Regions from separate parts of the Geobacillus thermopakistaniensis genome, predicted to be linked through region 2. Evidence: predicted binding sites of a transcription regulator. Region 2 holds the regulator's gene; the other holds the start of a gene.
The links. Region 2 encodes Rex, which represses fermentation and respiration genes when NADH is low (regulators of the CRP and FNR family bind a similar motif). Its sites were predicted from a motif close to TTGTGAAATATTTCACAA; they were not measured.
Positions count from the first base shown of each region.

Region 1: a site for Rex is predicted at 2,448-2,465, ahead of T260_RS131580 (TIGR04053 family radical SAM/SPASM domain-containing protein). Genes of this name have one in related genera too.

Region 1 covers NZ_AYSF01000039.1:1,544-5,115, reverse strand. The annotation lists gene T260_RS131570 (sigma-70 family RNA polymerase sigma factor) at 1-399, shown strand, start outside; gene T260_RS131575 (anti-sigma factor) at 389-1,138, shown strand; gene T260_RS131580 (TIGR04053 family radical SAM/SPASM domain-containing protein) at 1,282-2,400, opposite strand; gene T260_RS131585 (molybdenum cofactor guanylyltransferase) at 2,952-3,533, opposite strand.
Region 2 covers NZ_AYSF01000051.1:4,219-7,790, forward strand. The annotation lists gene T260_RS128920 (ABC-F family ATP-binding cassette domain-containing protein) at 1-967, opposite strand, end outside; gene moaC (cyclic pyranopterin monophosphate synthase MoaC) at 1,065-1,553, shown strand; gene T260_RS128910 (redox-sensing transcriptional repressor Rex) at 1,569-2,210, shown strand; gene tatA (twin-arginine translocase TatA/TatE family subunit) at 2,227-2,379, shown strand; gene tatC (twin-arginine translocase subunit TatC) at 2,400-3,143, shown strand; gene T260_RS128895 (YdiK family protein) at 3,327-3,506, opposite strand; gene T260_RS128890 (CPBP family intramembrane glutamic endopeptidase) at 3,503-3,572, opposite strand, start outside.

The DNA.
Region 1 (3,572 bases), on a different contig from region 2:
CCGCATCAATTCGACCCGAAACGGGGAAGCGTTCAAGCCTTTCTTGCCGTGAAAACGAAAAGCCGGTCGCTCGACCGCCTGCGCAAGAAACGGGACCTTTTAGTGAGCCGCCTTGAGGAAGCAGCTTTAACAGAAAAGGGGGCGGAATTTGATTTTCTCCGCCAACTGGAACAACAAGTCATCATAGACGCTTTAACCCATCTCCCCGAGGAGCAGCGGCAAGCCATCATTCACTTTTACTTTCATGGGGAAACACAGCGGGAAATCGCCGCCGCGATGAACAAACCGTTAGGCTCCGTCAAGTCGCTCATCCGCTACGGCTTGCGCAATTTGCGGAAACAAAAAGAGCTGTTCCACTGGATGGGGGCTGGCAGAGGTGAAGAACAGCATGAAGCATAGCCATATTTCGGAAGCAAAAATCGTGGACTGGCTGTTAGGCATGCTGCCAGAGCAAGAAAAAGAAGACGTGTCCAACCATCTAAAGCAGTGCCTTGAATGCCAACGCTTGCTTGAAGCGTGGAAAAACATCGGGCTTAAGGAGGAAGCTCAATATGAAGCACCTCCCCTTTCTCATAAAGAGCGAATTTGGGCCCAAGCAGAAGCGCAAAAACAAACGAAGCGGATGCGGCGCGGTCTCCGCATGGCAGGCGGGTGGATCGGTGCAGCTTTGGCCGTTTTCCTTTTCACCTTGCGCCTTTCCGCTCCCAGCGACGGACCAGCCGCTTCCCATGACCGATCGGATGAGCCATATCGATACCAGATTGTCGAACAACATACCGACATTCCGATCGAGCGAATCATCCATAATCCCAAAACGAAACAAATTCCGATTGAGCCATCGGCGCTCTTTCAACAGATGGACGGCACGATTTGGCTCAATGACGATACGAAGGAAATGTTGATGGAAATTGAAGGGCTGCCGCCGTTTGCGGCCCGCGATTATCAATTGTGGATCATTTACACCAACAACGAGGTCAAAGGGGAACTGTTGACGATCCGCCACGGAGCGGCGCGCATTTTGATCACCGGCGAGGATGTCAAACAGTTCAAGCAAATTAAAGCGAGCCTCGAACCAAAAGGGGGAAGCGCGGCGCCGACCGGGCCCGAGACCTTTATAGTCGAGTTGAACCACGAATGATCTTTCAACAAAAATGGGGAAGGGCGCCTGCTCCTCCCCCGTATGTTTTGAACACACATCCAACATCCGCCGCATGCGCCCGGGCAACCGTCTCACGAACGCCGTAGCGCCGTCATTTTAAGCGGCCGTTTTTCACCGCCCTCTTACCGTTGGCTTCGCTCTTTTGTCCGCAGCGCCTTTGGAATGTAAACACAATACGGCTCGCTTTCCAAATAGTCGCCCGTTACAGCGTAAGCGCGTGAACGAGAGCCGCCGCACACATATCGGAACTCGCAGACGCCGCATTTTCCTTTATATTTGTCCGGATTGCGCAAGTCTTGGAAAATCGGCGAGTGTCGGTAAATGTCCGCCAGCGGCGTTTCCCGGACGTTCCCGGCTTTGACTGGCAGCAGCCCGCTCGGATAGACGTCGCCAATATGGGAAATAAAGACGAAACCGTTGCCGTCGTTTACTCCTTTCGGCGCGCGGCCGAGCCCGTCGACTTGTCCGGTCAACCCTTGGTTCAACACATCTTCGTAACGGATGCCGCCTTTTGTCGCTTTTCCTTCGCGCATTTTCGCCTGCAGCACAACGCGGCGGTAATGCTGGCCGGCTGTCGTTTTAATGTCAAACGGAACGCGCTTGCTCGTTTCATACAACCAGCGGAACACCCGCTCATGCTCGATGGGGGAAATCATGTCCTCCTCCTTCCCCCTGCCTGTCGGCACAAGGAAAAAGACGCTCCAAAGGACGCATTTCAGCTTCTCAACCAATTCCGCCATTTCATCAAGCACATGAACGTTGTATCGCGAAATGACGGTGTTGATTTGCACGGGAATGTCGAGCTCATGCAAGTATTGAATCGCACGGATCGTCAAATCAAACGAGCCGCTCACGCCGCGGAAATGGTCGTGAATCTCGGCGTTCGGCCCGTCAAGGCTGAACGCCCAGCGCGACAGACCGACCTCTTTTGCTTTGCGGATCGCCTCTTTCGTCACGTTCGGCGTCGCGCTTGGCGTCATTGACACGCGCAGCCCTTTATCGATCGCATATTTCGCTAAATCGTACACATCCGGACGCATGAGCGGATCGCCGCCCGTAAAGACGAGCATCGGCTGATCCATCTCGTAAATCTCATCGATCAGTTTTTTCCCTTCCTCAAACGTCAACTCGCGCGGATCGCGATGGTATTGCGCTTCAGCGCGGCAATGAAGGCACTTGAGTTGGCACGCCCGTGTCAACTCCCAAATGACGATAAACGGGTTTTTATTGAAATCGTGCATCCAATTCCCTCCTTGGCCTCCATTGTACCGCAACATTCAGGCGCGTTATGTGATATCGATCACATCCGCAGCGAGGCCACAACAGATGGCGATCGTGCCATGAGCGAAGATGACAGCCGTTTAAACAGGCGGTATAACATTTAAGTAAAAACGAGTGGAGATGAGACGATGCCAGACGGGGTCTCGTACCACGCCAAAGACATTTCACGAAGTCGCGAAACGAACGGGGCTGACCGTCCTCGAAGTGGCGGACTTGGCGAAGGAAATCAACCTCCAGTCCAATAACGTAAAAGAGCCGAAGTCGTGCGGTTCTTTTTCGCCCTATTGCCGTTTCATAAAATTCAAGGTCATCATCAAAAGGTGCACTTGACCTTTTATTGACAGTTATTGTACAGGCGAAATCATTTTTCACTTGCGTATCATGAGCGTCTTCCTGCATCAAGTGCATTTTATGGTGAAAAGCCGGGAAAAAGAACCATTTCGTGGTCAAGGATGGCTCTTCTGATTGAAAAAAAGTATATGCTGTGTCTCCTTCGGCCACAATTCCCCCTTCACCGGTACTCTCCCTCCGTATTGACATTGCGCCATACGGTTTCATCCGCGGCAAGCTGTTGGGCGTCAACATAGCGGACGCGGGCGCCGTCAATAAGCGAGATCATCCGCCGTTCGCCGGCGTCAAGCAGCTCGGCGATCACGGAACGAAGCCGACGATGGTATAGAGCGACCAATGGCTCTGGGCGGCCGCCATGGAGTGGAACGATGGCGTCAAACGTCGGATCGATATAGGAAGCAAGCCGCTCCGCCACTTCCCGCCGCATGTACGGCATGTCGCACGGCAGGACGAACACCCAGTCGGCTCGGCTCTGTTCCATGACGGTGTAAAGGCCGGCAAGCGGCCCACAGCCGCGGCAGCGCTCCACATCGAGCAGCACCGGGATGTCCGTTTGCCGGCGGAATTCATCGATAAGCGACGGGTGGCTGACGATGTACAATTCATCGGCGACGGATCGCAGCGCCGCGACGGACCAAGTGAAAAACGGAGCTCCTTCGTGCAACGCAAACGCCTTCGGCCGCCCAAACCGGCGCGACTGGCCGCCGGCGAGCACCGCTCCGGCAATCGTTTGTTTCATCATGCTTCCCCTTTCCGGACATCCATCGTTTGTTTTTACCGT
Region 2 (3,572 bases):
TCGAGAACGAAAAGGAGGCTGATTTTTCATCGCCGACAGGCCGTTCGAGCCGTTCTATTTTTTCCAGTTGCTTTCGCCGGCTTTGCGCCCGTTTGGCCGTCGAGGCACGGGCGATGTTGCGCTGGATGAAGTCTTGGAGTCGGGCGATTTCTTCTTGCTGTTTCTCGTACCGTCTTAACTCTTGTTCGTATTGCTCGGCCCGCAACTCCAAATAGCGGCTGTAGTTGCCGGCATAGTGTTTGAGCGTGGCATTCGACAGTTCGTATACGTCAGTGACGATTTTGTCTAAAAAGTAGCGGTCGTGGGAAACAACCAGGACGGCACCGGGATAGGCTTGCAAGTACTGCTCCAGCCAAGAGAGCGTCTCAAGATCCAAATGGTTCGTCGGCTCGTCCAAAATCAATAAATCCGGCTTGGACAACAGCAATTTCCCAAGGGCAAGACGCGTCCGCTGTCCGCCGCTTAACGACGAGATCGGCGTTGTTTTATAATCATATGAGGAAAACTGCAGCCCGTGCAAAACGGAGCGGATATCGGCTTCGTATTGGTAGCCGCCTTGTTCTTTGTATTGTTCTTGCAGCTCGTCATACGTTTTCAGCGTTTTTTCATAGCGAGCTGGATCGGCGAGTACGTCTGGGTCGCCGAGTTGCATGCTGAGTTCGGCGAGCTGTTTTTCGAGTCCTAGAAGCGGGGTGAATACCTCAAGCATTTCGTCCCAAATGGAACGCGGCGAGTCGAGCCCGCTGTTTTGCGCCAAATAGCCGATTTTGATATGGTTTGGTTTGATGATTTTGCCGCTGTCGAAAGAGAGTTCACCGGCGATGATTTTCAACAATGTCGATTTTCCCGCTCCGTTGCGGCCGACAAGGGCAATTCGGTCGTGGGACTGTATTTCTAGTTTTATATTCGATAAAATAAGGTCAGCGCCGAAATATTTCGTGAGCCCGTGCACTTGCAAAATGATCATGTCATTTCACCTCGCGAATAGTTTAACGTAAGTCGCGAAAACGGTCAAAGACGAATGATGAAAAATCGTGTATAGTGTATAAATGGAGGAGATTGTATTGTCATCGTTCACTCATTTCAATGAACAAGGGCGCGCGAAAATGGTTGATATTACGCACAAAGAAGATACTGTGCGAGTGGCTGTGGCGCAAACGAGCGTGACTGTCAGCCGGGAAATTTACGAAAAAATGACGAGCAATGCGATCGAGAAAGGGGATGTGCTCGCCGTCGCTCAAGTGGCGGGGGTGATGGCGGCGAAGAAGACAGCTGACCTTATTCCAATGTGTCACCCGCTTATGTTAAAGGGTGTGGACATTGCTTTTGCTTGGGAAAACGATGGAGAAGCGCATAAGCTCGTCATCACGGCAACGGTGAAAACGAAAGGGAGCACAGGAGTGGAAATGGAAGCGCTGACGGCCGCTTCGGTCTGTGCGTTGACGGTGTACGATATGTGCAAGGCGCTTGATAAAGGAATGGTCATCGGTCCGACGTATTTGGTCGAAAAAACGGGCGGGAAGTCTGGCCATTACCGACGGAAAACCGATTAGCTAGGGGATGAGATCATGAGCAACGAACAACCGAAAATTCCGCAGGCAACCGCCAAACGGCTGCCGCTTTACTATCGGTTTTTGAAAAACTTGCACGCTTCCGGCAAGCAACGCGTCTCCTCTGCCGAGTTGAGCGAGGCGGTGAAAGTCGATCCGGCGACGATCCGCCGCGATTTCTCCTATTTTGGCGCGCTTGGTAAAAAGGGATACGGGTATAATGTCAATTATTTGTTGTCGTTTTTCCGCCGGACGCTTGAAGAGGATGAGGTGACCGAAGTCGCCTTGTTTGGCGTCGGCAATTTAGGCACCGCCTTTTTAAACTATAATTTTTCGAAAAACAACAATACGAAAATCGTGATGGCGTTTGATGTCGATGAGCGGAAAGTAGGAACGACAGTCGGCGGGGTGCCGGTCTATCATCTCGATGAGTTGGAGGAGCGGCTTCACGAAAACATCCCGGTCGCCATTTTAACCGTGCCGGCCGCCGCGGCTCAAGCGCTGACCGACCGCCTTGTCGCCCAAGGAATTAAAGGCATTTTAAACTTTACTCCGGCGCGGTTGAACGTGCCGAACCATATTCGCGTCCATCATATCGATTTAGCCATTGAGCTGCAGTCGCTCGTCTATTTTTTGAAAAACTATCCATCGCCATCGTAAAAGGAGAGAACAACACATGAAATATTTGTTGCTCGTTGCTGTGATTTTGTTGCTGTTTGGCACGAAAAAGCTGCCAGAATTAGGGCGGTCGTTCGGCCAGTCGCTTCGCGAGTTTAAAGACGCCACAAAAGGGCTCGCTGATGACGAAGAAACGAAAACCGACCGATGACAAGGCAGGATGGAGAAACAATGAATGACAAAGAAATGTCGGTGTATGAGCATCTGGGTGAACTGCGAAAACGGCTCATCATCGTGCTCATCTTTTTTGCTGCGGCGCTTGTCGTTAGTTTCTTTTTTGTCGATGATGTCATTTTGTATTTGCAGCGAACGGCCGAGGCGAAGCATTTGACCATGAACGCCTTCCGCCTCACCGATCCGATTAAAGTGTATTTTCAGTTTGCCTTTGTCATCGCAGCTGTGCTGTCGGCTCCGGTGCTGTTGTATCAAATTTGGGCGTTTGTAAGCCCCGGTCTGTATGAAAAAGAGCGGAAAGTGACGTTAAGCTATATCCCGGCGTCGATCGTTCTTTTTTTAGCAGGCGTCAGCTTCGCTTATTTCGTCTTGTTTCCGTTTGTCGTTCGATTTATGAGCCAGCTGGCTGACCAACTAGGGGTTCAACAAATGATCGGCATTAATGAATATTTTCAGTTTTTGCTTCAGCTCGTGCTGCCGTTTGGCATCGTATTTCAGCTTCCGATTGTTGTGCTGTTTTTCACCCGCTTAGGGCTTATTACGCCGCAGCTTCTTGTTCGCATCCGCAAGTATGCGTATTTAGCGCTGCTTATTTTAGCGGCGGTCATTACGCCGCCGGATGTGTTGTCGCAAGTGATCGTCATGATTCCACTCACCATTTTGTATGAAGGAAGCATTTGGGTGGCGCGCATCGGCTATCGGAAAGCGCAGCGAGCAGTCGAGCAGGAAGGCAATGAGTGAGGCGGGACGAAAAACATTGAGAGGAAAGCGAGCAAGGCCGGGCCAAACGAAGGGGCTGTCTCAAAAGCCGCAAAACAGAGCTTTGAGGCCGGCCTCTTGTTTTTTTGTTTCCATTTTCACGATATGATCGCCGTCATGGGATTGATGTTCTGGTCCCTTCCCGCGCGAATCACGGGAAGGGGGTCAGCGTTTTGAGGCGAAAAGAAGGCGAAGGGCGGTGCCGAAATCAAAGGCAGCGAGCGCCGCTAAAGCGATGGTGGAGACGTTCCAAACCGTTTCATGAGCACTTTCGATGGCCAAATACGTAAACATTGAGCCTAAGACGAAATACAGAAGCGAAAACAGCCGAGGGTTTCGCATCATAGCCAAACCCTCCAAACGGCGAGCGGCAGCTCGGACTGGCGCATCATTTTCTCAATCTCGTCGGCC